3 regions of the Colwellia sp. M166 genome follow, and region 3 is predicted to be linked to each of the others. Evidence: predicted binding sites of a transcription regulator. Region 3 holds the regulator's gene; each other region holds the start of a gene.

Region 1 (10,229 bases), 1.1 Mb from region 3:
TGTTGTGCCGCAAGGATCAGTGAACGTAACGACAAGTTATGCTTTATTTGTTCCTTATATTGCATTTTCTTTGCAACTTCACTGGACTGTTCAACATACCTCAATGCTAATTCAAGTTTACCTTGATGGAAATAAGCTTTCGCCAAGCTATATAAGCCTCCAACATAGGCGTTATCATGGCCTTGTGCCACACTTAACCGTATACCTTCTTTGGCATATTTTATTGCTTGCTCTATATTGGTTTTATGGTTATTCAGTTCAGCCAAATTATGTAATGTTGAAGCGGCATTATAGTCATCTTTGTTCCTCTGATGAAAATTAAGTGCCAAGGTCATGTAGCGTTCAGCTTGCTGATAATCACCAGCATATCGGTACGAAGAGCCTAAATCACTGTACGCCATTGCAAGCCCTTGCTGATCATCAAGTTCTAATCGTTTCTCAATCACCTCATGAAACATCGATATTGCTGTATCAAAGCGTTTAAGGCGTAAATGTAAACCGGCAATATTGTACTGCACATCAATTTTATCTTTTTCACTGCCAAAAGCTTGGTAGAGTGGTCGCGCTTGTTGGTAACTCGCTAATGCACTTTCGATATTTGACGTTGCCGCATGTACTAAAGCAATATTATTGTATAAATTTGCTTGAGCTATCGGGGCATTAATTGTTCGATAATAGTTGAGTGCTTGTTGATACGACTGTAAGGCTAAAACATTATTGCCTTTGTAATAGGCATAAACCCCTATTCTTTTATAGGCATCAGCTTCAATGGCGATAAAATCAAATTTATTGGCAAGTTGTTGTTCTTCTTGAGCTACTTCAATCGCTTTATCGAGTCGACTTAATTGATGATATATTTTGCTTTTACTTGCCAAAATAGCAAGCTTATTTAATGTTGATAGGGTTTTGTCTGCACTGAGTGAGTTAACTAAAATTAAGGCTTGATTTTTATCCGCCATAGCCTCTAGCGTTAATAGCTTTTGCCCTAAGTTTTTACCAAGATATTCGCTTGCTCTCTCACTACTGACAGTAAAGCTAATAAAGCCACAAATAAGCCATAAAGATAATAAAAATTTTCGACTGGCAAAAGCCATTAATGACACCTTAAAATACCAGAAATTTTATCACCGCATAGAATAAGGCTTCTTTAACGATAAACAATTATTTCAATTGATAAAAATATTATATGAACGCTATTTATAGCATTTTGCTATTCTACTAACAACGCTAACAATGATTGATTTTAAGATTACTGTATTGGCTCTGTTTGTTTAGAAAAAATTATAACTATTAGTTAGATAGATAAGGAATAAATGACAATACCTCTAATTATATGGTTAAACTTTCAACTGAACTTGTAACCACAGCAAGATGCACAAATAGCAACACTTCCCTCTCAATAGCTTTGCAACTCAAGTGTGGCAAGCGATAACGGAAAGTTTAACAGATGCTAGCAAAGAGATAGCGAAAAAGCTTATAATTCGCGCCTAAATGTACCACTCATCAAATTAATTGTGTCCTCAATGTATCAGTCTACTAAAGCGGCCTTTATTAAGCTTAAAAACAATAAACTTTTCGAATTAAGTGTTATCTGCGTGATCATCATTTCAGCACTTGAAATTGGCGCTAAAACCTTTCCATTATCTAATACCGCGGTTTCAATCACCTCAGTACTTGATACCTTTATTACTGTGTTTTTCTTATTTGAAATATCAATAAGATTCCTCACCGAAGAAGATAAAAAAGGCTTTTTCAAATCAGCTTGGAATGTTTTTGATACCCTCGTCGTTGTGATCAGTTTGATCCCCATTAATGATTCTGAAATGGCCTTGCTCGCTCGACTCGTGAGAGTATTTCGGGTCTTAAGAATGGTTTCTGTTGTGCCTGAGCTACGAATATTAATTAACTCTCTGATTAAAGCTCTGCCGCAATTAGGTTATGTGGTATTGCTGATGTTTATTATTTTTTATATCTACGCGGCGATTGGCAGCTTTCTGTTCAGTGTGATTAATCCAGTATTATGGGGAGACATTGCCATTTCAATGCTCACCCTCTTTAGGATAATGACCTTTGAAGATTGGACTGATATACAATATGAAACCATGGAGGTTTACCCATATAGCTGGATTTACTATATGACCTTTATCTTTTTTACTGCTTTTGCATTTCTTAATATGGTTATCGGTATTGTGGTTAACGTGATGGAAGAGGAGCATTCAAAAGAAAAAAACAAAAATGAGCCAACGTTAAGTGAATTAAAACAAGAAATTACTGAGTTGAAAACGCTAATTTTAAAGCTAAATAACAACACAAATAACAACAGCGAGCAAATTGAGCGATAACATTGAATAGGCTTATTTTTAATACTTTGCTGAAGGTTGATTGCAACATTAAGTCTTTTTATTAATCGTCCAATTGATTTACGTTTTTTTACATTTTAAGTGCTATATTTTTAATGGTTTTACAGATAAGCTCTAGAGATTGTTATAAATATCATTGAAAACATAAGGGAAAATATGAACTATTTAACTAAAGTAATGTTAGCGACTTCCGCGATTATTACCGCTACATCAGTCATGGCCGAAAGTGCAAAATCATTAGACCATGCTAAAAAAGCAACAGATAACCGTAAAGCTGTATTCACCTTACTCGGTAGTAATATGGGACCTTTAGGTGCAATGGCAAAAGGCAAAATACCTTTAGATGCTAAAGTAGTAGAAAAAAACGCCGAAAGAATTAATCAATTATCTTTAATGATAGCTGACTACACTAAAACAGACACCTCTAGCTTTAAAGTAAAAACAGCAGCATTAGATAAAATTTGGCAAGAGCCGAAAGCTTTCGCTAAACGCATCAATGCACTAAGTGAAGCTTCAGCACACTTACAAATGGCTGCAAAATCAGCTGATAGTTCTGCAATTAAGCAAGCCATTGCAGGAGTAGGTAAATCATGTGGCGGTTGTCACGATGATTACAAAGCTGATTAATTATTAGAGTACTATTAGCTAATAATAGTACTCTTCAATAACCGGGGCATTGAGCACGACTAACCAATAGATAAACCCGGCAACAACGATTGATAACAGGATAGCTAAGCCAATCTTTGAATGGTTGATGCTATCCTTTTTATTAACTATTTTTGCTGATTTTTTCCCCGTAATTATTGCTGAGATCAGCGCTTGCTTTTTAACTCGCTCATAGAAAACAACCGCACAGATATGCAGCGCTATTGCGGCTAACATAAGATTAAAACCATTACGGTGAATATAAATAAATACCGTTTCTAAACTACTACTTATTGAGCCACTATAAGGTCCAGTAGTAAATATGTCATCATCCATAAACAAGCCACTAACCGCTTGCAAAAATATGGTGATTAACATAAAAAACACCATCAAACTTCCTAACGGATTATGTCCGGCATAATGTAATGGTTCAGCTTGTTTAAAAGATTGAATATAGGCAGTTATTTTTTTCAAACTAGGAAAAAAATTAATAAACTTCGAATGTCTTGTACCGATAAATCCCCATAAAATTCTGAACACTATCAAGCCTAGCGCAAAGTATCCTACCCATAAATGATATTCAATAAGACCATTATCTTGATTTGACGTATACCAAGAAGCGCCAATACTTAATACCAACAACCAATGGAATATGCGCAAAGGTAAATCCCAAATTAGATGCATTTTTTCTTTATTCATCGCTATTTTTATCTCAAGGTTTTATTTAACCTGAACCATTTTCATATGAACAAAATTTAATCTGATAAGGCGATTAAACTTTTTGGCTCAGCCATTTTACCGCCAAGATATTAGCATTTTTACTGAGAATATTCATAGTCACATAGCGCCCCTCTCTATGTAAAGTTGCAACATAGCTTTTATGCGCAATCAGCAAGTTAGTGTAGTTACGAAATCTTACCTATCTCAAATCAAAAGCAAGATGAATGCTTTGATATCGTGGCCAATAAATAGCGCAGAAAAATCAAACATCTGCAAAGATACAAGTCTGGTAATGCAAGCTCTGTCATCATGTTTTCCCTAATTGCTATAAATTTAGCCGCAAAGACAACAAAATCATAAAATAACTTTGCTAACGGGTGTTAACTAGGTAAGCTCAAAGTAAAGTATTAGCAACAATAATAATTATCATTTATGAGTAATGTTAGAGATTCGTTTCATTCAAGAATAGGTTTTGTTCTTGCAGCCGCTGGCTCGGCAATCGGTTTAGGCAATATTTGGGGCTTTCCAACACAAGCCGCCAATAATGGCGGTGGTGCATTCTTGTTTGTTTACTTAGTGGTAACCGTTCTACTTGCGCTACCAGCCCTCTATGCCGAAGTGTATATTGGCAATCAAGCACAAAAAAATCCAGTTTCTGCATTAGAAGATGCCTGTCGTGATACCGCACCAAAACTTGGTAAATATGCTGGTTTAATTGGTCTAAGTGGTGCAATTATGATGCTAAGTTTTTATACCATCGTTGCCGGTTGGATGCTTGCACACGCCCTTTCACCACTGTTTGAGTTATTAGGCCAGCATGAGCTTTCGCAATGGTTAGCAACATCGAGTACTCAAAGAAATTTAATGTTTACGCCGATATTTATTTTACTCGGTGCGGGCATTATTCATCAGGGCGTTAATGCCGGTATCGAAAAATGGTCCGCGCGTTTAATGCCCGTGTTATTGATTATGCTAGTTGCCTTAATTGCTTATATACTGCAACAGCCTGGCGCTGAAAAAGGTTTAAGAACTTACTTAATACCGGACTTTTCACAAGTTACCAATCCAAAACTTATTGTTTCTGCCATGGGGCAAGCTTTTTTCTCCTTGTCTATTGGTGTTGGCGGCATGATGGTTTACGGCTCTTATATGAAGAAAGACCGCGATATAGGTAAACTCGCCCTTTCAATTACTGCACTCGATACCTTTATTGCCTTTATGGCCGGTTTATTAATTATTCCTGCACTTTATGTTGCGCAAGAAGCCGGACAACAAGTATTTCAGGGTGATAAGTTAATTGGTGAAGGACAACTTATTTTTAACATATTACCTGAGCTTTTTAATTCTATGGGCAATATTGGTATGTTAGTCGCGATAGGGTTTTTCTCGTTATTATCAATAGCAGCGCTAACATCAACTATTTCATCAACCGAAGTACCCGTTGCTTATCTTGTTGAAGATAAAAAGTTTAGCCGTTCAAAAGCAACATGGATGGTATCAGCAGTTGTATTAACCGCGAGCATGACTTTGATTGCCTTTTTTGATAGCTTGTTTGGCTTAGTGATCCGAGTCCTTACCACTATTTTACAGCCGCTGAGCTGCTTGTTTTATTTCATTGTCGTTGGTTGGTTATGGAAGCGAGGTAATAAGCTGCGCGATGTCTCATTGCAAGAAGGTAGAAAATGGTTACCGATATGGGGCAATTATTTACGCTTTGTTTGCCCACTGTTATTAACCGTTGTTTTTGTTAACGTCGCTATTTTAAACTAGGGTCTGTTGAGTCACCTGTATTAAATTTAACATTTGCTAACGTAGTGACTGAAAGCCATGGTAATGTTCGTGGCTTTTTTATTGGCTTTCAGCAGCCAGCTTTATCCATTGCCAATATTATTCACTAACATTATTGCGACCCGTTTTTTTTGCCCGATATAGCGCCTGATCGGCTAATTTTAAGCTTTGTTCAAAACTCAATTTTGGTGTTCTTGCCGCCAAACCAATAGAGATGGTGACCCTGACAGTTTTCATTTGATGGGGTGTTTTACTGCTGCGCACTTTTTTCGTGCTTCGCTGCGCTTGGCGAATGATAATTTTATAATCTTCTACCGCTTGTCGAACTGCTTCTAAAGCAGGTTTGGCCTGCGCAACGGTTTTACCGGGGAAAATAATGGTAAATTCTTCACCACCATAACGAAACACTTTGCCGGAGCCTTTAACTAGTGCCAATTTACTTGCTACTAGTTTTAATACTTGATCACCAATGTCATGACCATAACTATCATTAAACTTTTTAAAATGATCGATATCGAGCATAGCCACGGTATATTTGCGACCTAACGATAACGCACGCTGATTAAGTGCCCGCCGCGAAGGCAAGCTAGTTAGTTCATCACGATAGGCTAAAAGGTATGAGTCTATAAACACCACGCACAAGTAATGCACCATTAACATGCTTAACAGTACGCTCCAAGGTAATGTGATCAACTGATAGTAATGACCTAGCCAAATACAATAGCTACTTAACAGTGCCGTTGTAACTAAGTTTTTTTCTCGTACGCCTCGCCACAATAACAGCAAAGTAAAGCACACTAACGACAACTCAATAGTTAAATATTGCAGATAAGGCGTCAACTGAGCAATATGCCCTAAGCGTGTTTTTAACATATCAACAATATCAAACCAATAATAACTGGCAACAGCTAGGCTAGATAGTAGTGCAAGACGATAAACACCATGAATAGACAGTAGGCCTCGGTCTTTAAGCACACTCAACAATGACAATATGCTTGCGCCAGTTAGCAGCAACCAATCACCATGAGATAACAACCATTGCTGCCAAGGAATAAAATTCGTTAGAACTAAATAAAATACACATAAGGCTATTGCCGCTAACGTTAGTCGGCTGCGGTTGAAGTAACTAGAAAGTATAATGGTGAGCGTAAATAAACCATAAAGTACTTGTTCAATAAGATTTATTCTTACTAACCAATAACTTGGGTACTGATAAACAAGGATGAAAAAAGCAGTAAAAACGCTCAAACTGATAATACTGCTTTTTAAGCCGCTGAAAAAATGAATCAAGCGTAACTCCGAAATAAAATGTTGACCAATTCAACGCTTTTCTGCTTAGTCGTTGTGCATTTTATAGCAACTGCTGGCAAAGTTAGTACCAAAGAAGCGAAATAAGGTCTTAAGTGACTTTGCCTAGCAAGGTATAAGGTTAGCTAGTTTTTTTATCTGCAGATATAGCAAGGCTTTCATCTTCTTGTTTTAATTCAACTTGCTCTATTTTTTCAAAACGATTGCTAATTTTATCAGCCGAGGTATGAATTTGTTTAACGTCACTTGCCGCTTGATCAATATGTTTAGCTAAATTAGCAAAACGGCCTTTAAAGCGAGAAAAGTCAGCCGACAAGTGCGACAAATGCGCCTGAATGACATGAATTTGCTTACGGGTTGCCTCGTCTTTTAACACTGAACGGGCGGTAGTTAAAATAGCCATTAAGGTGGTTGGCGATGCTAACCAAACACGCTTTTTATTGGCATAATCAACTAAGTCACTGTGATGAGCATGAATTTCCGCGAAAATAGCTTCTGCTGGAATAAACATTACCGCACCATCTGCCGTCTCTTTTTCAATTAAATATTTATCACTAATGTCATTAATATGCTTTTTAATATCGAGCTTGAATTGTCGCTCTGCCGCTTTGCGTTCAAATTCACCTAAGCTATTGTCAGCCATTTTTTTATAACTTTCGAGCGGAAACTTAGAATCAACCACGACATTACCGGTTGGCTCAGGTAAGAATAAAATACAGTCAGCAATTTTACCATTGGATAGCGTGTGTTGCAGTGAGAAATGCTGTTCAGGCAAAACATTGCGAATTAAAGCGTTTAACTGCACTTCGCCAAAGGCACCACGCGAGCGTTTATCTGATAGCACTTCTTGTAAGCTGACAACATTACTGGAAAGCTCAGTAATTTTTTTCTGTGCATCATCAATAAGCGCCAAACGCTGTAAAATATCGTTGAATGTTTTCGTTGTTTTCTCAAAGCCGTCAGCTAAACGTTTTTCAACTTGACCGCTAATATCTTTTAGTCGGTTATCGGTTGAAACCGTTAATTCATCAATTCTTTTTGCCACTTGTTGACTGGATAAATGCAACGATTTGGCCATTTCTTCACGACCTAACTTAGATGTTGCAGTAAGTTGTGTTGTCAGTTGTTCGGCGGCTTTACGTTGGTTATCGCTGAAAGTAACGTGGTGTTCATATAAGGTTTTTTTAAGCTGTTCACTGTTACTAGAAAGTTGCTGTGCTTGTTTTTCACCTTGCTCGCCATGTTGACGCAATAACTTCAACTTAAAGTCGGATATTTGCTGCTCAAAGTAAGTTTTTAACTCGCTTTGCTGGTTGGCGAGTTGTTGATGATTAAAGCTTAACTGTTGCTGAAGTTGTTGCTGATTACTGGCATTAACTTCATAACTCAAATTCACTTTTTCAGCTAACTGCTGCAAAAGTTGTTGTTGAGTAATAAAAGATGAGCGATTTTTCACCACTTGGCGAAGTAACGCCAATGTAATAAGAATTAGGCTAATGAGTAACACTAATGCTATTGCGATTAAGGTCGGAAAGTTATCTAGAGCTAACCAAGGAAAATTAAGTAATGAATTCATAGTAACGCCAAATACTGTAAATATTAACAGTTATTAGAGCATATTTTACTGATAAGGTTAATCATTTTTTAAAACTCCACATCAGCTAGTTATGATATTTATCAAAAGCTAAATGCTGCTTGTCATTTTCTATTTTAATTCTTTGAGGTTTTTTGTTATCAATAGTCGTAGCTCAAGCGCATGCAGAGAAACGACAACTGCAATTTTAGTCATTTTTTAATCATTTATACGATATTCGCCTCAAATAAATGTGCTTGTTCATTCAGCAATAAGCGTTGACGGTAGGCTAGAGCTACCATAGAATAATTGTAATTAAAATGTTAACAGAATATCAATAACATACTCACTTAGGGAAAAGTAATGCGATTAAAAAACATAGTTCGTTGTTTGAGTTTATCCGTCATATTAATTATAACGACTGCATGTGGAGGCGGAGGCGACGCATCAACTAAAAAGGTAGTAGAGCCTATACCTGTTCCAACACCGATACCGGATCCAACACCTGTGCCTGAGCCTGAGCCAACCCCGCCAGTAACACATGTTTTTTCAGGTAAAGTGATTGACGGTTATGTCTCAGGTGCTAGTGTGTGGCTTGATCTTAATGGCGATAAACAACATAACAATGATGAGCCTATTACCGTATCAGGTGATGCTGGCGACTATACATTAGAGCTTAGCGATGATGAAAAAGAATGCCTAACCTATGCTACTTTATATGTTGATATACCTGTTGGCGCAATTGATGAAGACTTAGGTGAAGTAACGCAAGCTTATCAGATGTCGAAACCACCAACATTATTGCCGATCACTGATATTGACTTACTACATATTTCGCCTCTCACAACAGTGCTTTGGCAACAGCTGCAAGATAAATTATCTGCAAGTAGCAAATCAGCTATGAGCTGTGAAATATTGAAAAATAATTATAGTTTACGAACAGAATTAGCCACAGAAATCAACTCAGTGATCAGAAATTTAGTTAGTCATTATAATATCTCTGCACAGGATATTTATGCTGACTTTATTGCCTCGGAAAATGCAGAAGCGTATCAAGCAGCACAAAATATTGTCACGGGATTAAAAACCTCATATGCCCATCAGTTAGATCTTGAAACACAGTACCCGAACGCTATCGAAATTAGAGTCACGGTGTACCAGAATGAATTCTATGATCAAGGCACTGGTTTCCCTGACGCTTGGTATCGAGAAAGTATTATTTTTCTCCCGACAGGTTATCTCATTGAAACTGTTAGACTTAATGATGATCATAGTGCGATTGATCTGGTTATTTATGACCGAGAAGAAACTGTTTCACCATGGAACGACGGTATATTAAGCATACAAAAAGACATTTATACCAGTAACGGTGGTCAAGAGTATATTTGTATCAATAACGAGTCTGCATCATTCACCGAAGATGGCGTAAAGTACCAGTTATCAAACAGCAGTCCGTATAGCATCACGGCTGATTTTGAGACTTGTAATAGCCAAGGTTTCGACAACTCGGACAGAAAATATTACGCGATCACTTATCAAGTGTCGAATATCAGCTACGATGCTAATTTTACTATCTATGACGATTTAGCTGAATTTGATACCTTGAGTCACTGGAAGTCATTAGCAGATAAAACGAACGACCTTGATAGCACAGAATTAATCACTCACCTAAAACAACTACCTTATCTGTTTGATGATGAAGTAACCGTAGAGGTTACTGACTGGCATAAACGAATTACTGATGATAGTAAAGCAACCCGAGTGCAAACAGATAAGTACTCTAGTGGTCTTTGGGAACGTCTTACATACAGTGAAGATTATACCTATATTAAGGA
Region 2 (10,229 bases), 1.6 Mb from region 3:
AATGGATGAAGCTACCACATAACATCGCAGCACCTGCATGTTTGATAAGTACGTCTAACTTCTTTGAGTTGGCTGTTGCAGTAGCAATATCGCTTTTTGGCTTACACTCAGGCGCTGCACTCGCAACCGTGGTTGGTGTCTTGGTGGAAGTTCCGGTTATGTTGTCTTTAGTTTATATTATTAACCGTACACAAAACTGGTTTAGAGGAAGTCAGGTGGTATGAGGCTTTAAACGATACAGTAAAATAATCACCGGTGAGCTAATTTAATAAAAGCTGTGCTGCTTAGCGCAGCTTTTTATCCCATTGTCTTAAAATAAAACCATAAAGTAAGAAAATAAAGTAAGACAAGGGCAACGGCCTTAGGCTGATATTAAGTAAAAGATGCGTTCGCTTGCTGGCGTTCATTTAATAAAATCACTGCTTGTGTACGACTTTTCACCCCAAGTTTTAAAAAGATGGTACTGGCATGACTTTTAATGGTTGACTCTGACAACCCCAGTTCATAAGCAATTTGCTTGTTAAGTAAGCCTTCGGCAAACATCAGCAATATTTTGTGCTGTTGTGGGGTCAACGAAGCGAGTTTATCTTGCTGCTCCGTCACTTGTTCATCAGGATTATAATCACCATGAGGCGTCCATAATTTACCTTGAATAACGTCATTAATCGCTTTAATCATTTCAGGCACAGGGGTCGATTTTGGAATAAAACCGGCTGCGCCTAAACTCATGGCTTTGCGAATGGTATCAAGCTCTTCAAAACCTGAAATAATCACCACACCAATTTCTGGATAAAGTTGACGAATTCGACCTAAGGTATTAAAACCTTGAGCTCCAGGAATATCAAGATCGAGTAAGATCAGGTCAATATCAGTAGTAGTGGCTAACTGCTCTTCTAATTCGGGTATGGTTTCTGCTTCAAGTAGAGAAGAGCAAACAAAACTAGATTTAAGCATTAGTGCCAGTGCTTGCCTAAAAAGTGGATGGTCATCAGCAATGATGAGCTTAGTATTTGATGTCATTTTATTTTCTAACCTAACATTTAGATTAATGATCTTTTAATTTGTCCCAACGATGTTTTTGCTCGTTGGTTAACCTTAACAAGGTAACCATATCATAGAAAACTGCAATGATAATAAACTCAAACTAGACTAAAGGACTAAGTCGAACAATTTGCTCTTTACACATTAGCTCAACTGTTAATGAATTTACCTGATAATGCTAAACCGCTACGATGATGTAAAACACTATGACATTGCGCCAAAATAGACAAAGCAATCGATTCTGGTAACTCACCACCAATATCAAAACCAACAGGACCATTCACCTGTTGCAGTAACCAAGCGCTATCTTGAATATGACTTAAAGCCTCAACATTACCACGTCGTTCAAGCGGTCCTAATAAACCAATATATTTTGCAACATTCGTTTCATGCAGTAATCTCAACCAAGCAGCATCTAAGTTTAAATTATGGGTCATTAAAACCGCGGCATCCATTTGCTGAAATAACCCTTGTTGTGCAAAGTTATCAGGGTGAACGCGAATAATATGACTGGCATGCCTAAATACACTTTGCCGAGCATAACTAGAGCGGTGATCGACGACAGTAACTCGCCAGCCCATTTGGGCTGCCATTGACACTAATGGTGCAGCATCTAAACCACCACCAAAAACCCACAAATTTATTGGCGCAGAGATTTTTGTCAGTGAAAGTTCAGTTCTCACCATTAAGAAATTAGCATGGGTATCGCCCTGCTTTATCATTTGACTTAGTGCTGTATTTTTACTTTGAGTATTGTTTTTATCAGTAGTTATTAACAACTCACCTTCACAACCAAATAAACTGAGTTCATTTAACGACTGCGGCTCCGGAGATGAAAATGTTTGTTGTAGATAACTCACTTGTCCCTTTTTCATGCGCTGATAAAGGCTTAATAATAAGGTTTGATGCTCTGCAGTGATAAATTGTAGTAAAACGCCAATTTTACCTTTACAGCCAACCCCTAGCTCTGCTGCGTAACCATCGTCTTCACGCATATCATATTCAACATAATGTGCTTGCTGATTATCAAAGACCTTTTTAGCATGTAAAACGATATTAGCTTCTAAACAACCACCGCTGACTAAACCATGCGTTTGCCCTAAGCTATTAATTAGCATGATCGCACCAGGAGAGCGGTAACTTGAGCCGGCTTTATTTACTATAGTGGCAATAACCCAAGAAAAGTTATCAGCTTGGCTAAGGTAAAGTTCGAGTAAGGAAAAATGAGAATGATTGTTTAACAATGAAAAACCTTAGAATTATCATATTAAAAGCCGAATTTAGCCTCCAGCCATCATAGCAAGTTAAATAGACTTTAAAAACTCGACTCATTTAAACTCTCACAAGATTGTTTATTGAAAAACTCCAATAAAAAAAGCCACTTTACAGTGGCTTCATTATAAACAAACGCTAGTCTATTTATTTAGCTGGTGCTTCAACTTTATCTGTTACTTCAACCACTTTATTTTTTGATAATAATAACTCACGTAAGCGCGTATCGATCTCTTTGGCTATTTCAGGGTTTTCTTTCAAATGCTTAGCAGCATTTGCTTTACCTTGGCCAATTTTATCGCCTTTATAGCTATACCAAGCACCCGCTTTTTCAACCATTTCATGCTTAACACCTAAGTCAACCAACTCACCTAAGCTGTTAATACCTTCGCCATACAAAATTTGAAATTCAACTTGTTTAAATGGTGGCGCAATTTTGTTCTTAACCACTTTAACACGGGTTTCGTTACCGACTATTTCATCACCATTTTTAACCGCACCAATACGGCGAATATCTAAACGTACAGAGGCGTAGAATTTTAACGCATTACCACCGGTGGTAGTTTCTGGTGAACCAAACATAACACCAATTTTCATACGAATTTGGTTAATGAAAATAATCATCGTGTTCGATTGTTTAAGGTTACCCGTTAACTTACGCATCGCTTGTGAAAGCATACGAGCTTGTAAACCCATATGTGAGTCGCCCATATCGCCTTCAATTTCAGCTTTTGGTGTTAAAGCAGCAACCGAGTCAACAACGATAATATCGATAGCACCTGAGCGTGTTAACATGTCACAAATCTCAAGCGCTTGCTCACCGGTATCAGGCTGAGAAACTAATAACTCATTAATATTTACACCGAGTTTTTCAGCATAAATTGGGTCGAGAGCATGCTCAGCATCAACAAAGGCACAAACCTTACCATTGCGCTGTGCTTCTGCAATAACTTCCAGTGTTAATGTGGTTTTACCACTTGATTCTGGACCGTAAATTTCGACAACACGTCCAAGCGGCAAACCACCAGCACCCAGTGCGATATCTAAACCTAATGAACCCGTTGAAATAGTTTCAACATCCATGCTGCGATTATCACCTAACTTCATAATTGAACCTTTACCGAATTGACGTTCGATTTGGCTTAAGGCAGCTGATAATGCTTTTTCTTTGTTATCGTTCATAAAATGCTCCACGATGATTTAGGTGCTTAACTCGTTTTAATGAAGCAAGTATACTGTATGGTCGTACAGTATCAAGTTTTTTATTAATTTATTTTATAATCGCATAAAAATATAACAGATGATACTTTTTAAGTATTGAAAAATAACAACTTATTATTAGTTAGTAACTTTTCATGATTCTTGAAAAAAAAGTTACTTAAGCAATTTACAGTTATTATACAGTAGTTTTTATTCGGCTAACTTGTTGAACATTTTATTAAAAATAGAAAGATTTGATAATGTGCCTTGTGGCATAATCTAGGTAATTAATCTTTTCATAAATTTTTGAGTTCCGGCATTTCAATGACAACAATAACGCAAGACCTTTCAACTCACACCCCGATGATGCGTCAATACCTGACTATAAAGGCAGAGTTTCCACATATTCTAATTTTTTATCGTATGGGGGATTTTTATGAATTATTCTTTGATGATGCGAAAAAAGCATCCGATTTACTTGATATATCATTAACTGCTCGAGGAAAAACCGGCGGTAATGCAATTCCAATGGCTGGGGTTCCTTATCATGCAGTTGAAGGTTACCTAGCTAAGTTAGTTCAACTAGGCGAGTCTGTCGCTATCTGTGAACAAATAGGTGATCCAGCGACCAGTAAAGGCCCTGTTGAGCGCAAAGTCGTGCGCGTAGTTACGCCTGGTACGGTCAGTGATGAAGCGCTATTGACCGACAGAAAAGATAATTTAATTGTTGCTGTACATCAAACAACACAAGGTTTTGGCCTAGCTTATTTAGATATGACCAGTGGCCGCTTTGTGTTGGTAGAGCCACGAACAGAAGAACAAGTACAAGCTGAGTTGCAACGTTTATCACCAGCAGAATTATTATACCCAGAATCATTAGCAGCTAATAATATTATCACTGGCCATAAAGGTTTACGCCGACGTCCTGATTGGGAGTTTGATTTAGAAACCAGCAAAGTTTTACTTAATAAGCAGTTTGGCACTCAGTCATTATCTGGCTTTGGCGTTGAAGATAAACCGTTAGGTATTGCTGCAGCTGGTTGTTTATTTCAATATGTCAAAGATAGCCAACGCACGGCATTACCACATATCAGAGCAATTATTGGCGAAAGTGCATCAAGTGCCGTGATCCTCGACGCCGCTACCCGCCGCAATTTAGAATTAACACAAAACCTACAAGGTGGCAGCGAAAATACCCTCGCTGCTATTCTAGATAAAGCCGCAACACCAATGGGCTCAAGACTATTAAAACGTTGGCTGCATTTTCCCTTACGCGATATTAACACGTTAAATAATCGCCAAAATGCCATTGAAGAAATATTACAGCAAGACTTATCGTTTGAACTGAATAGCAATTTAAAACAGTTTGGTGATATTGAGCGAATTGTTGCCCGTATTGCTTTGCGTTCTGCCCGTCCGCGAGATTTTGCTCGCTTACGAAATGCCTTAATGGCTTTACCTGAGCTACAAACATTAATGGCAAGTTGCACACAAGTACACTTAGCCACGTTAATCAGCCAGTGTCAGCCATTACCGACGACTCAGGCATTATTAGAAAGTGCCATTGTCGAAAACCCACCGGTATTGATCCGTGACGGAGGTGTTATTGCGCCGGGTTATAATGAAGAATTAGACATACTGCGTGATTTAAGCGATGGTGCAACAGAATTTCTCGCGCAATTAGAAGCCCGTGAAAAAGCTCGAACCGGCATTCAATCTCTGAAAGTCGGTTACAATAAAGTACACGGTTTCTTCATTGAGATGAGTCGCACCTCTGCGATGGATGTACCCGATGATTACATTCGTCGCCAAACCTTAAAAAATAATGAACGCTTCATTACCAATGAGTTAAAACAACACGAAGAAAAAGTATTATCTGCCCAAAGTAAGTTTCTCGCACTTGAGAAGCGTTTGTACGAAGCATTGTTTGACCAGATATTGCCTGAGCTAGAAAAATTACAGTTACTGGCACAAGCACTCTCTGAAGTTGATGTACTTAATACCTTTGCAGAACGTGCCGATACGTTAAATTATATTAAACCGCTGTTACAAGAGGCGAGCGGTATTAATATCGAAGCTGGTCGTCATGCTGTTGTTGAACAAATGACATCTGAGCCTTTTATTGCCAATCCGGTGGTATTAACCGATAGTCGAAAAATGTTAATTATTACCGGCCCTAATATGGGCGGTAAATCAACTTATATGCGCCAAACGGCCTTAATTGTATTACTTGCCCATATTGGTTGCTATGTACCGGCAAGTGCTGCCCAAATAGGTATGGTGGATAGAATTTTCACCCGCATTGGCGCTTCTGATGATTTGGCCAGTGGTCGTTCAACCTTTATGGTTGAAATGACTGAAACGGCAAATATTTTGCATAATGCCACCAACAAAAGTTTAGTCTTGTTAGATGAAATTGGCCGAGGCACCAGTACCTATGACGGTTTATCTCTAGCATGGGCTTGTGCTGAAATGTTAGCGATAAAAACCAAAGCCTTTACGCTTTTTGCGAGTCATTATTTTGAACTTACATTATTGGCTGAGCAAATTGATACATTAGCGAATGTTCACCTTGATGCCGTTGAACATGGTGACAGTATAGTCTTTATGCACACGGTACAAGAGGGAGCGGCAAGTAAAAGTTTTGGTTTACAAGTTGCCCAGCTTGCCGGTGTACCAAAGAGCGTTATTCAACGAGCCAAGCAACGCTTACATGAACTTGAAAGTATGCAAGCACCTTCAATCATGAATAATGAGCCTCAAGCTTTTGAACAATTATCGTTGATGGAAACGAATCATCCTGTCATTGATGAGTTAAGTGCAATAGAGGTGAATGATCTAAGCCCTAAAATGGCGCTAGATTTATTATATAAATTTAAAGAGCTACTGTAGAAAAATAACAGTAAAGAAAAAACCAGCATTTGCTGGTTTTTTCTTTACTAACTGATTTTGTTAAAGATACTATAGCTGCTTTTTAAACCTGAAATAGTGCTTCTATAGATAGATTCTGCTGACTAAGAATATCACGTAATCGTTTTAACGCTTCAACTTGGATTTGGCGCACACGTTCACGGGTTAAACCGATTTCAACACCAACATCTTCTAATGTTGCCGCTTCATAGCCAAGCAAACCAAAGCGTCTTGCTAATACTTCACGCTGTTTAGAGTTCAGCTCATTTAACCAATCAACAATACTATGCTTAATATCATGCGTTTGTAACTTCGTTTCTGGACCACCGGCTTTTTCATCAGGAATAACATCTAATAAAACTTTTTCACCATCGCCACCAAATGGTGAGTCAACTGAAGCAATGCGTTCATTTAAACGTAGCATTTTACTGACATCTTCTACCGGTACATCAAGCTCAAAGGCAATATCTTCAGCGGTAGGTTCGTGGTCCAGCTTTTGTACTAGTTCACGCGCCGTACGCAAATAAATATTCAACTCTTTCACTACATGAATAGGTAATCGAATGGTGCGGGTTTGATTCATAATGGCACGTTCAATGGTTTGACGTATCCACCAAGTTGCATAAGTCGAAAATCTGAAGCCTCGCTCAGGATCGAACTTTTCAACCGCGCGGATCAAACCTAAGTTACCTTCTTCAATAAGATCTAAAAGCGGTAAACCACGGTTATTATAACGACGTGCAATTTTTACGACTAAACGAAGATTACTTTCTATCATTCGTTTACGAGATGCTTCATCACCTTTCAGTGCTAGGCGAGAATAGTAGACTTCTTCTTCTGCAGTTAGTAATGGAGAAAAACCGATTTCACTTAAATATATTTGCGTTGCATCTAAGTTAGAATGACTACCTTCAGGCGTGTCTGCCTTGGTTTTTTTGGGTTTGTCTTTCTCTGCAACATCAGAACATTCTATTTGTTTTTTTATGCCCATGTTATCTCTCCGCTATTAGCAATTGCTAAATTTACTTACTGACTAAACATTCACTTTGACTCCAATTTATTTATTTTTTATAACTTTTTATTTTTATTTCGGCAAATACTTCATTGGATTGACTGATTTTCCGCGAAAGCGAACTTCAAAATGAAGCATGACTCTTTCAGCGTCAGTATCTCCCATTTTGGCAATCACTTGACCGGCTTTTACAACCTGCTGCTCTTTAACTAAAATACGATCGTTATGAGCATAAGCACTAAGATAATCATCGTTATGTTTAACTATGACTAACTTACCGTATCCTTGTAACGCATCACCGGCATAAACTACTTTACCGTCTGCAGTTGCTTTTACCGAATCACCGCGTCGCCCCGCAATGTCGATTCCTTTATTTCCTTGCTTTGCAGTGGAAAACTTATGAATAACTTTTCCAGTTGCTGGCCACCGCCACCCTCTTACTTTTTGTGAAAAGGTGTTATTTTGTTGCTGAGCTTTCTTGCTTGTTTTTTGTCCAGCTACATTTCCACCATACTCCTGCTTTTTCTTCTGTGCAATAGGTTTTTTTATAACTTTTTGTTTTGATGGATTAAAGCTTTTACTCTTACGCTTGCTTTGACTTGGCTTGCTATAATTATTGCTTAAAAACAATTTTTGCTGAGGATAAATATTGTAGGGGGCTTTAATGTTATTGATAGTCGCTAAGGTGCGAACATCGACATCAGCACGCCATGCTATTGAGTATAATGTTTCACCTTTTTTGACTATATATTCACTTCCAGTAACACTGTTCTTAATGCGCTGACTCAATGGAAGTGAGCCCTGAACATCAACCACTGGTGCTGGTTTACTACGACTAGAACAACCATTAAGTACTAATATTATTATTAGTACTAATAAGTTATTTCTATTAATTAAGCTACCTGGTAACCATTTCGTCATAACCAGCAAAACATCCTTTATCGTGTGGCAATATAAGCAATAACAATGGCGCTAACGACAAGCCAACCTAAGACATCAACCCACTGTCTAATTTTTTGTTCCATCGGGGCTCCGCCCCAACGAATAACTCCTGCGACTAAGAAAAATCGCATACCGCGACCAATAGCTGATGCTAATAAAAAAGGTAGAAAAGCCATGTGTAAAAAGCCAGCACTGACGGTAAACAGTTTATACGGAATAGGAGAGAAACCGGCAATAAATACTACCCATACCCCCCACTCACTAAACCAAAGCATGGCTTTGTCAAATCTAGCTTGGTAACCAAATTCGGTGATCAAAGGTTGGATCCAAGGTTCAAACATCATATAGCCTAAACCATAGCCGACGATCCCCCCGATAACTGATGCTACGGTTGTCAACGTGGCAAATTTCCATGCTTTCTCACGCTGCGCTAGTACCATAGGAGCAAGTAAAACATCAGGGGGAATAGGAAAAAAAACGGATTCAGCAAAGGTCAATAACGCGAGAATTCTGGGTGCAAATTTATGCTCAGCCCATTTTAGTGTCCATTCATATAGCGCAGAAAATATTTTCACAAACTATCCTAAAGCGCCAGGAACCAGAGGAACAAAGCGAACAGCTTCAATTTGCTGTTCTTTGAACTCATCGCCATGGCGGGTAATTAATTTTAAAATTTGGCTTTGCTCACCAACGGGAATAATTAACCGGCCACCATCAGCAAGCTGTTCTAATAGCGCAGCAGGTACCTTAGAGGGAGCTGCGGTAACAATAATGGCTTGAAATGGTGCTTTACTATGCCAACCTTGCCAACCATCACCATGCTTCATAGCAATATTATGTAAATCCATGCTACGTAATCGACGCTTGGCCTGCCATTGCAATGACTTGATACGTTCAACAGAAAAAACCTTAGTCGTTAACTGCGCTAAAATAGAGGTTTGATAACCCGAGCCGGTACCTATTTCTAAAATACTGTCAGGCACGCCATCAGCAAGTAAAAGCTCTGACATTTTAGCGACAATATAAGGTTGCGATATGGTTTGTCCTTGGCCAATCGGTAACGCGGTATTGTCATAAGCTTTGTGCGCTAAAATTTCAGGCACAAAAATATGTCGTGGTGAACGAGCTATAGCTTGTAATACTTGTTGATTTCGGATGCCTTCAAGCAATAGTTTTTGCGCTAGTATTTCGCCACTGCGACTCGACTTCCCGCCGATACTACTGCCGAGTCTGGCGTTGATAGTACTTTGTTTCATAGTGAAAGTTCATTAATCCATTCTGTCATTTGTGCCATGCTTTTATAAGCGGTCATATCGATAGTCAACGGGGTAATTGACGCATAACCATTGGCTACGGCATTAAAATCAGTGCCAACACCTGCATCAAGCTCTTGCCCTAGAGGACCATACCAATAAATATCACGTTGCCAAGGGTCTTTCATTTTCGTCATCGTTTCCGCTTTATGGCGATGACCTAAACGAGTAACTTGAATGCCTTTTAATTCATTTAAGGGTAAATCTGGTACATTGATATTAATAATTTGATCACTTGGCAATGGGTGCAGCTGCAAGCGCTCAATAAATTTAGCGGTAACAACCGCTGCAGTTTGAAAATGTTCTGGTGATTTAGATACTAATGATACCGCTATTGCAGGCATACCTAAATGGCGGCCTTCTGTTGCCGCCGCTACTGTACCAGAATATATCGTATCATCACCTAAATTAGCACCATGATTAATGCCAGCAACCACCAAATCAAGCTGTCCTTGTATTAACTGTGTCGCACCTAAGTGTACTGAATCTGTTGGTGTGCCGTTTACAGCAATAAAGCCATTTTCTAATACTTGCGCCCG
Region 3 (10,229 bases):
TCTATTATGTTATTGCGGATATTTGGTTTCCGGTTACACCACAAGCGCGGGTTTATCATTCCGTTGTGCAAATAGCACCTCAAATTGGTGGCAGAGTAACTAATGTAGTTGTGAGTAATAATCAAGCAGTAGAAGCAGATGATTTATTATTTGAAATCGATAATAGCAGTTATTTACTTGTGTATGAACAAGCTAAACTTGCCTATGATGATGCTAAATTACTCAATCAGCGTCTTGATACTAATATTAAAGTGCTTGAGGCACAAATTAGTGCTGCTAAAGCAAAACAACATGAACAAAAGCTATTAAAGAATAGAGGTGAAAAATTATATAAACAAAACTCTATTTCTGAACAAAACCTTGAAAGCATTAGGGCAAACTTTGAAGCAAGTGAGTCAAGTGTAACGGCTTTTGAGGCGCAGCTATCTGCAGCTATTTTAGATCGAGGAGATTCAGGTGATAATAATTTAGCGTTGCATCATGCCGCTAATCAATTAGCGAAAGCTGAGCTTAATTTGTCATACACAAAAGTGCGAGCACTCAGTGGTGGTGTCGTTGCTAACTTACAATTACTTGACGGTGCTTATGCCTCTACTGGCACGCCTCTATTGGCAATAGTGGCTAATAAAGCTGATTTAGTTGCTGATTTTCGTGAAAAATCACTACTAAATATGAGAATAGGAAGTTTAGCAAAAGTTGTATTCGATAGCCGTCCAGGTGAAGTATATGATGCTAAAATTGTTAGCTTTGAAGCGGGTGTGAGTGATGGGCAATTAAGCGCGAATGGCTTACTGAGTACTACCGAGACAAGTAATCGTTGGGTACGAGATGCTCAGCGTCAACGCATTCATTTGCAGTTATCAACGAATGAGACATTACTTGCTAATATGCCGAGTGGCGCAAGAGCAACGGTACAATTGTTGCCAGATTCATGGTTTGGTCAGTGGTTAGGCTCAATGCAAATACGTTTTATTAGTTGGTTACACTACATTTATTAGTAGAGCATTATATGAATAAAGTCATTAGCCAACCGACACAGCTTGATGCCAATGGATTACGCCAAGCCTTGCGTATTGCTGGGGGTTGTACCGTTGGGTTCGCACTAAGTAAATTAATGAACTGGCCGAATGGGATATTTTTTACTGTTTATCCTATGTTGATATTGGGGTTGGTGCCGATTATTAATACATCAGTCATAAGGCAGTTTATTGCCAGTGCTGCATTTAGTGCATGTATAGTGTTAGTGATGCAGGGGGCGTTTTCGCACTTACCTGTTTTAATGACAATGCTTGTTTTTATTACCTTTTGTTTTTTGTTTTATCAAATGAGTACTTCAGGTGCTTTTTTGTTTGGTGCTTTAGGCGCTGTGAGCTTATCAATTCAATTACATTTTGCTAGTTATATTGTTGATAATGCAAGTATATACCCATTAATATTAAGTAATGCTGTTGCGATCATAATGACGATAATTATTGCAATATTGATGCATGGTCTGTTTCCTGATGTAACAGCTCGAGCTGCTCGATTGATGCCTGAAAAAGCTAAAGAAAGCATACGTCATGAAGTGCTTTTATGTGCGAGTGTTGCGACACTGTCTTTTGTGTTTTTTCAAACACTAGATTTACAAGATTCAATTTCTGCTCAGGCCGCATCTATTTTAATCTTATTTTCTTTATGTTGGAAAGCTGCCGGGATAGCAAGTTGGCAACGCATAATAGGTACACTTATCGGTTGTAGCGCCGCCTTAGTTGCACAGTTATTGTTATACACGCATAGTGACTTTTTGTTATTTCCTGTTGTTATACTCTGGATTTTGTCGTTGATATTTAGTCGATTTCATATTCTAGGTGGTGGGGCGCCAGGAGTTGGTTTTGGGGTTTTAACCACTTTTGGTATTTTATTTGGTCAATCTTTAGGACCAGGACAAGATCTAATCTTCAGCGCACTCTATCGCTTTAGTTCGGTTTGTTTAGCTGTAATAGCAAGTTTAAGCGCGGTGTATATTATTCATCGTATTCTGAATCGTTTTAGCGTTACACGCCATCACACTTATGACTAGCCGATGTAGCTCTTCGAGTGAGTGTTACATTCATGATTATAGTGCTGATTATAATAACTCCTTGCGTTTACTTACAGCCTGTATACAATAACAGTAATACTGTTTAAAAATACAGGTTTGCTGATAAGCTAGCCTAAGGATTAACTATGCGCCCTTTAACACCTAGACAACAGCAGATTTTTGATCTCATTAGAGACAAAATTTCTGATACCGGTATGCCACCAACACGTGCCGAAATTGCTAATTTTTTTGGTTTTAAATCGGCAAATGCAGCAGAAGAACATTTAAAAGCATTAGCTAAGAAAGGTTATATTGAAATGTTACCAGGCACATCGCGTGGCATTCGTTTAGCTGAAGAGTTTATCATTGAAGACGGTTTGCCATTAATTGGCCGAGTGGCAGCTGGAGAGCCTATTTTAGCTCAAGAGCATGTGGAGCAACATTACAAAATTGACGGTAGTTTATTTCATCCTGCTGCTGATTATTTATTACGTGTTCATGGCGAAAGTATGAAGAATATCGGTATTATGGATGGCGATTTACTTGCGGTTCATCAAACTAATGACGTAAAAAATGGCCAGGTTATTGTTGCTCGTGTTGAAGACGATGTTACGGTGAAACGTTTTAAGCGTGAAGGTAATGTGGTTTATTTACATGCTGAAAATGAAGATTTCGCGCCAATTAAAGTTGATTTAACTTCGCAGAATTTCAATGTTGAAGGTGTTGCGGTTGGCGTTATCCGCGCAGCTGATTGGATGTGATAACTTTCAGACACTTTTACTGTTGTATCATCGAATGATGTTGTGGATTTAATCAATTACCTTGTTTAGATCTGCAGTCATTTATATATCTCCCTCCCCTATTTACACTTTAGGTCTACACACGCGATATAAAAGTAATTTATTCGTTGTTAGTTCAAGCTATTTACCTTTCAAATTTGGGCTTTTCTTACTTCTACTCGTTATTATGTATCTAAGGTTTATTTATGTAGAGTAATTTTCTTTGTCATCAATTTATACTGACAGTTGACTTTTTTTTGTACAGTCACTTTCAGTGCTGATTATTTATTATTCTGCATGATATTTGCGTGCTGAATGAAAAATGAACATTGAAGCTATGCCAGTATAAATGCAGTTTTCACCTTGTTTTAGGGTTATTACTCTATTGTATTTATTAGTTTTTATTTTTCTTTCTTATGAAATTATAAATTGACCCAGATCAAGTTTTGAGTAATTCTAGTCTAGAAAACGTACAAAAATAACAAGAGGACGTAATTGATTGTTGTTTGAAAATTCGTCACTTAAATAATAATAAATGTATGCGCGAGATAACCATATTCATTGTTTTTAATGATTATATTGTGTTATTTAGCCTCAAAGGGTGAAGGAGATGTCGAGTGAAAAGACGTAACCTAGGTTTACTGTTGCTAGGGAGTTTATTGTCTAGTTCAGTTTGGGCAGATATGTCACTGAACTTGACCAAAGGTGTTACAGAAGTTAGTCGAGACGTATATGATTTGCATATGTTGGTACTCTATATCTGTACTGCCATTGGTGTTGTAGTATTTGGCGCTATGTTTTGGTCTATGGTGTTTCACCGTAAATCAAAAGGGGCGAAGCCAGCTACCTTCCATGAAAGCACAAAAGTTGAAATTCTATGGACGGCTATCCCAGTCGTTATTCTTATTGCCATGGCAGTTCCTGCCACAATTACGCTCATTGATATGGAAAATAATGATGATGCTGACATTACTGTGCAAGTTACTGGCTCGCAGTGGAAGTGGCACTATAAGTACTTTGATCAAGATATTGAGTTTTACTCAGTACTGTCTACTCCACGTGAGCAATACGAAAACCAAGATGGTACCTCGGCCGAAAAAGGTGAACACTACCTGCTAGAAGTTGATCGTCCTTTAGTTATTCCAATCAATAAAAAAGTTCGTTTTGTTATTACTTCGGATGATGTTATCCATGCTTGGTGGGTACCTGCATTCGCGGTAAAACAAGATGCGAACCCTGGTTTTATTAACGAAGCTTGGACTAAGGTTGATAAACCGGGTACCTATCGTGGCCAATGTGCTGAGCTTTGTGGTAAAGATCATGGCTTTATGCCGATTGTTGTTGAAGTGAAAACTGAAGCCGACTATGCCATTTGGCTTGATGAGCAAAAGCAACTACAAGCTAACGCTGCAGCAGCTGAAGCGGCATCATTAAATGCGTCTGTTCCTATGGACGAGCTAATGCAGCTAGGTGAAACAACATATATCGCCTATTGTGCGGCATGTCATCAAGTGAGTGGACAAGGTTTACCACCGGCATTCCCAGCACTTAAAGGTAGTGCAATTGCCACTACTGGCCCAGCAAGCGAACATATCAACGTTGTCTTTAATGGTCGAGCAGGCACGGGTATGCAAGGTTATGGCAAACAATTAAGCTTAAAAGAAATTGCTGCAGTTGTAACTTACGAGCGTAATGCTTGGGGTAATAATACCGGTGATGCGGTGCAAGCCGCGGATGTAAAAGCTGCTTCCGGCGCTGCTGTTGCAAATGTCACTGATACAGTTACGCAAGTGGCTGTTGATGCTAAAGAGCAAGTTGTTGCTAAAGTAGCTGAAGAGATCCCTGCTGAAGATTTATCTAAGGTCTATAGCCAAGATGAATTAATGACTATGGGTGAAAAAGTTTATATGACTGCTTGTGTGGCTTGTCATCAAGCGAATGGTGCAGGGATGGCGCCGGTATTTCCTGCTCTTAAAGGTAGTGCAATTGCCACTGGTAATATAGCAGTGCATATGGATATGGTGCTTAATGGCAGCAAGAAAAATCCAGCGATGGCAGCGTTTGCTAGCCAATTAACTAAAACGCAAATTGCTGCAGTTATCACTTTTGAGCGAAATGCTTGGGGTAACAACACCGGTGATTTAGTCCAGCCAGCAGATGTTGCTGCCAGTGCGAAGTAGGGAGGCGTTATAATGACTACAGATGTAATTAATGATCAATCCGAGCATGACTCACATGACGGTGATCACCACGATCATAAAATGACTGGCCTGAAACGCTGGTTATATACCACTAACCATAAAGACATCGGCTCGATGTATTTATGGTTCTCATTTATCATGTTTTTGACTGGCGGTGTTATGGCGCTAGTTATCCGAGCTGAGTTATTTCAGCCGGGACTTCAGATAGTTGAGCCTGACTTTTTTAACCAAATGACCACAGTGCATGGTTTGATCATGGTGTTTGGCGCGATAATGCCAGCCTTTACGGGTTTGGCTAACTGGATGCTACCTATGATGGTAGGTGCACCTGATATGGCATTACCACGGTTGAATAACTGGAGCTTTTGGATCCTGCCCTTTGCTTTTGCGATATTATTATCAACTTTCTTTTTAGATAGCGGTGCGCCAAATTTTGGTTGGACCTTCTACGCACCTCTATCAACAACTTACAGTAATGGTAGTACCGCATTTTTTGTTTTTGCAGTGCATATCATGGGTATATCGTCGATTATGGGGGCTATTAATATTGTCGTCACCATCATGAATATGCGCGCGCCGGGTATGACTTACATGAAAATGCCATTGTTTGTTTGGACATTTTTTATTACAGCTTATTTGTTAATCGCGGTGATGCCGGTGCTCGCAGGTACTGTTACTATGGTGTTAACCGATACTTACTTTGGTACAAGCTTCTTTGATGCCGCCGGTGGTGGCGACCCAGTAATGTTTCAACATATTTTCTGGTTCTTCGGTCATCCTGAGGTGTACATCATGATCTTGCCGGCTTTTGGTATTGTTTCTACTACCATTCCCGCATTTTCACGTAAAAAGCTCTTTGGTTATAGCTCAATGGTCTACGCGACAGCATCAATTGCATTTTTGTCGTTCATTGTTTGGGCGCATCACATGTTTACCACAGGGATGCCGTTATTTGGTGAGCTGTTCTTCATGTATTGCACCATGTTAATTGCCGTACCTACTGGCGTGAAAGTGTTTAACTGGGCGGCAACGATGTGGCGTGGCTCGATTAGTTTTGAAACCCCGATGTTGTTCTCTATTGCCTTCGTAATTTTGTTCACTATTGGTGGCTTTTCTGGCTTGATGCTAGCGATGACCCCCGTGGATTTTCAATATCATGATACTTACTTCGTTGTGGCTCATTTTCACTATGTATTAGTGACAGGGGCGTTATTTTCCATTTTTGCAGGTGCTTATTACTGGTTACCAAAATGGACTGGCCACATGTACAACGACACCTTAAGTAAGTGGCATTTTTGGTGTTCTTTAGTGTCGGTAAACTTATTATTCTTTCCGATGCACTTTTTAGGCTTAGCGGGTATGCCTCGTCGTATTCCCGATTATGCTTTGCAATTTGCAGACTTTAATAAGTGGGTCAGTATTGGTGGTTTCGCCTTTGGACTTTCGCAATTAATCTTCTTGGTGTTAGTGATCAAGTGTATTAGAGGTGGCGAAAAAGCACCAGCGAAACCTTGGGATGGCGCTGAAGGTTTGGAATGGACAGTGCCTAGCCCTGCGCCATACCATACCTTTACTACACCACCAAAAATCGATTAACTGGGGGCAGAATGATTAACAGCGAATCGCAAAATAAGTTGTCAAAGCAAGCGCAAGTAGACGCTAAAGACGCATCAGTGAAAAAAACAGTTAAAAAGCTGATGTTGATTGTGTTTGCTATGTTTGGTTTTGGTTTTGCGATGGTGCCGTTATATGACGTATTTTGTGATATCACCGGATTAAACGGTAAAACGTCTAACGTGGCTGCAAGTTATAAAGCCGCAAGCATAGATACCGAACGTACGATTACTGTACAGTTTTTGACCCGAACCGCCAAGGGCATTCCTTGGCGATTTGAGCCAATGATTAATGAAGTAAAAGTACATCCTGGTGAGAGAAAAATCGTTAAGTTTTATGCCAAAAATGAGTCTGTAAGCGATATTGTCGGCCAAGCAGTGCCGTCAGTATCACCGGGAAGGGCGGCAATTTACTTTCAAAAGATAGAATGCTTTTGTTTTAATAATCAGCCGTTAAAAGCCAGCGAAGACGTTGAAATGGGATTACAGTTTTATATCGATTTAGACTTACCTGACGACGTTAGTACTATCACGCTTTCTTACACCTTATACGATATTACAAGCTCAGTTGATTCTTAAGTGCTTGGCACTTAAATGAGGGGAACAACAATGACAACAAAAGAATACGAAAGTTATTACGTACCAGCGCAAAGCAAATGGCCAATTATAGGCGCGATAGCGTTATTTTTAATTGCTGTCGGTGCCGGTAATTATGTTTCAAATCTTAATAATCCTGAAAGTAGCGGTGGCGGTTGGATTTTACTCGCCGGTATCGCACTGATTATTTATATGGTATTTGGCTGGTTTAACAATGTTATTACAGAGTCAATGTCAGGAAAATATAGCCATCAAATGGACAATTCATTTCGACAAGGGATGAGTTGGTTCATTTTTTCAGAAGTGATGTTTTTTGCCGCTTTTTTTGGTGCTTTGCTTTACGCTCGTACCTTTTCAGTCCCTTGGCTTGGTGGTGCGGGTAATAATGCGGCAACCGCGGCCATTTTATGGCCAGAGTTTACCGCAACTTGGCCACTAGTTAAGACCCCTGACGGAACAGAAACAACGGCGATGGGTTGGTATGGTTTACCATTAATTAACACGATTTTACTGTTGACTTCCTCGATCACTGCCCACTTTGCTCATGTGTCATTAGAGCAAGAAAAACGCGGCTTATTAAAATTTTGGTTAGGCTTAACTGTGTTGTTAGGTGGTATATTCTTATATTGCCAAGGTTTAGAGTACGCGCACGGTTATGCCGAAGAAATGAGACTGTACTTAAATAGCGGTATCTACGGCAATACCTTTTATCTGCTAACCGGCTTTCATGGTATGCATGTCACCTTAGGCACTATTATGCTGTTAGTGATGCTAATTCGCGTGTTTAAAGGTCACTTTACGCCGAAAAATCACTTCGCCTTTCAAGCAGCAAGTTGGTATTGGCACTTTGTGGATGTGGTTTGGGTATTACTGTTTGTTTTTGTTTATATCATTTAACCCGTTATAACGATGAAGTGCTTAGCTGCTTACCGAGTTGAGCACTTTTTTGTTATGTCATTTTATGAATAGTTAATATGGGCGTGGGTTAGGTGTAATAAGCCCAGTGAAAATACCCACTAACAGTAATAATATGATCACGACGGATGTTACTACCCGTCGGCCGATGAACTTAGTCATAGGTGGCTTCTCAGGATCGTTTTTATTCATGGCGAATAATGCTTTAAATAGGTTATAAACCATAAGCATTAATAAGCCGATAATCATAATTTTAATTAACACAGCATTCTCTCTTTTATAGTTTGTTTTTTGTTCTTGAACATGCGGTAGTCTATGAATTTTGTATCACCTCAGCACAAGTTAAAACAACTAAACTGGCCAATGGTTTTATTTACCATGCTAGTATTTTCGTTATTAATCAAGCTTGGATTTTGGCAAAGTGAGCGAGCACTTGAAAAAGAGCAACGTCAACTACGCATCAGTGAATTAAGCCAACAACAAGCTTTATCGTTAACGCAAGTGTTAGCACTTAACGGTTTGCAAGATGGTATTAATGACTTGCCGATTAAACTTGATGGGGTATTTATTGAAGATAAAGTTTTTTTACTTGATAACCAACCTGATCATGGCCGCTTGGGTTATCGTGTCTATCAAGTCATCACAAGTCAAGGTTATGCCGTTTTAGTTAACTTAGGTTGGGTACAAGGCTCAATAGACCGTAATGTTTTGCCAACAATAACAGCAATTACAGGCCAACATGTTATAACTGGCCATGTTCGAGAAGTTGAAGTAGGTATTCAATTGCAAGCACAAAATTTAGTTAATCCGACATGGCCATTAAGAGTACAACAAATTGAATTAGATAAATTTTCACCCTTAATTGGTAAGAAACTATTGCCCTTTGTGGTTTACTTAGATAAAAAAGAGACTATTGGTTATAAAAAGAACTGGCAAGCCATCGTAATGCCACCAGAAAAGCATCGGGCTTATGCTTTTCAGTGGTTTAGTTTGGCGTTAGCGTGGATAAGCTTAATGATCTGGGCTGCGATAAAAATGAGTAAAAGTCAGAGTACTATTTAAAAATAATCAAAGTATAAGAAAAGTACCGAAATCGAATAATAAGAATAAAAGGCTGAGTTGTATGAATTCTTCAGAAGTAAATAAATCACGCCGTAGTATGTTGATCCTTTTGGCTGTGTTTGTTATTCCCGTGGTATTGGCTAAATTAGCTTTAAATCAACAGTGGTTTAATTATGGGGTGACTAATCAAGGACAATTACTCGAAAATGAATTAACCCTCGCCAAGCTTGGGCTCAATCTTACAGATTTTGATCATCACTGGTTGTTGCTATACACCTTACCTGCAAGTTGCGATCAACAATGTGAAAAAACGCTGGTGAGTGTTAATAATACTTATATCGCGTTAGGAAAAGAAATGCCACGTGTTATGCCTGTGGCACTAACGCAACAGAATTTAACTGATGAACAGGCAAGTAAAATTCAACTGAAAAAATGGCATGTTCAAGCTATGCCTGCTTTGGCAAAAAGTACGATTACGCAATCGCAAGTACTGATTGTTGATCCCTTAGGCAATGTCATCCTTAGTCACTTACCTCCTAAAAATGTTGAACAATTACCCCAGTTTGGTAAAGCAATCTTGGCTGACTTTAAGAAATTACTTAAATATTCAAGGATTGGCTAAATGAGAACACAAAGCTCCTCAGATATTAGAAAACTGGTTTTTGTTAGCATTTTATTAGCCATTGTTGTGGTGAGTTTAGGTGCATATACACGACTAACTCATGCTGGTTTGGGCTGCCCAGATTGGCCCGGTTGTTATGGTTTATTAAAGGTTCCCGCTACGACTGAGCAAATTGTTGCTGCTGAACAAGCGTTTCCAGAACGTCCAGTTGAGGTACATAAAGCATGGAATGAAATGATCCATCGTTATTTTGCTGGCTCATTAGGGCTACTGATCTTGATCATAGCTTTGATGTCTTTAAAGCGACGAGCACAAGGTGGGCCTGTTGGTTTACCTATTCTAATTTTGCTGGTGGTGATATTCCAAGCGGCGCTGGGTATG

What was found. Region 3 encodes LexA, which represses DNA repair genes until DNA is damaged. Its sites were predicted from a motif close to TACTGTATNNNNATACAGTA; they were not measured.
Region 1: a site for LexA is predicted at 8,410-8,429, ahead of FGD67_RS17445 (DNA recombination protein RmuC). Genes of this name have one in related genera too.
Region 2: a site for LexA is predicted at 3,547-3,566, ahead of recA (recombinase RecA). Genes of this name have one in related genera too.

What each region holds. Positions count from the first base shown of each region.
Region 1 is NZ_CP040755.1:3,859,727-3,869,955, reverse strand. Features, by position in the region: gene FGD67_RS17475 (response regulator) at 1-1,094, opposite strand, end outside; gene FGD67_RS17470 (ion transporter) at 1,524-2,342, shown strand; gene FGD67_RS17465 (cytochrome c) at 2,517-2,987, shown strand; gene FGD67_RS17460 (cytochrome b/b6 domain-containing protein) at 3,006-3,704, opposite strand; gene FGD67_RS17455 (sodium-dependent transporter) at 4,158-5,495, shown strand; gene FGD67_RS17450 (diguanylate cyclase) at 5,613-6,761, opposite strand; gene FGD67_RS17445 (DNA recombination protein RmuC) at 6,943-8,397, opposite strand; gene FGD67_RS17440 (hypothetical protein) at 8,758-10,229, shown strand, end outside.
Region 2 is NZ_CP040755.1:1,163,047-1,173,275, forward strand. Features, by position in the region: gene arsB (ACR3 family arsenite efflux transporter) at 1-224, shown strand, start outside; gene FGD67_RS05255 (response regulator transcription factor) at 373-1,020, opposite strand; gene FGD67_RS05260 (XdhC family protein) at 1,191-2,285, opposite strand; gene recA (recombinase RecA) at 2,461-3,495, opposite strand; gene mutS (DNA mismatch repair protein MutS) at 3,838-6,405, shown strand; gene rpoS (RNA polymerase sigma factor RpoS) at 6,488-7,414, opposite strand; gene FGD67_RS05280 (peptidoglycan DD-metalloendopeptidase family protein) at 7,508-8,224, opposite strand; gene FGD67_RS05285 (YqaA family protein) at 8,374-8,952, opposite strand; gene FGD67_RS05290 (protein-L-isoaspartate(D-aspartate) O-methyltransferase) at 8,956-9,633, opposite strand; gene surE (5'/3'-nucleotidase SurE) at 9,630-10,229, opposite strand, start outside.
Region 3 is NZ_CP040755.1:2,713,699-2,723,927, forward strand. Features, by position in the region: gene FGD67_RS12335 (HlyD family secretion protein) at 1-998, shown strand, start outside; gene FGD67_RS12340 (DUF2955 domain-containing protein) at 1,010-2,059, shown strand; gene lexA (transcriptional repressor LexA) at 2,206-2,820, shown strand; gene coxB (cytochrome c oxidase subunit II) at 3,522-5,018, shown strand; gene ctaD (cytochrome c oxidase subunit I) at 5,031-6,635, shown strand; gene FGD67_RS12360 (cytochrome c oxidase assembly protein) at 6,647-7,231, shown strand; gene FGD67_RS12365 (cytochrome c oxidase subunit 3) at 7,262-8,146, shown strand; gene FGD67_RS12370 (DUF2909 domain-containing protein) at 8,219-8,428, opposite strand; gene FGD67_RS12375 (SURF1 family protein) at 8,480-9,226, shown strand; gene FGD67_RS12380 (hypothetical protein) at 9,288-9,848, shown strand; gene FGD67_RS12385 (heme A synthase) at 9,873-10,229, shown strand, end outside.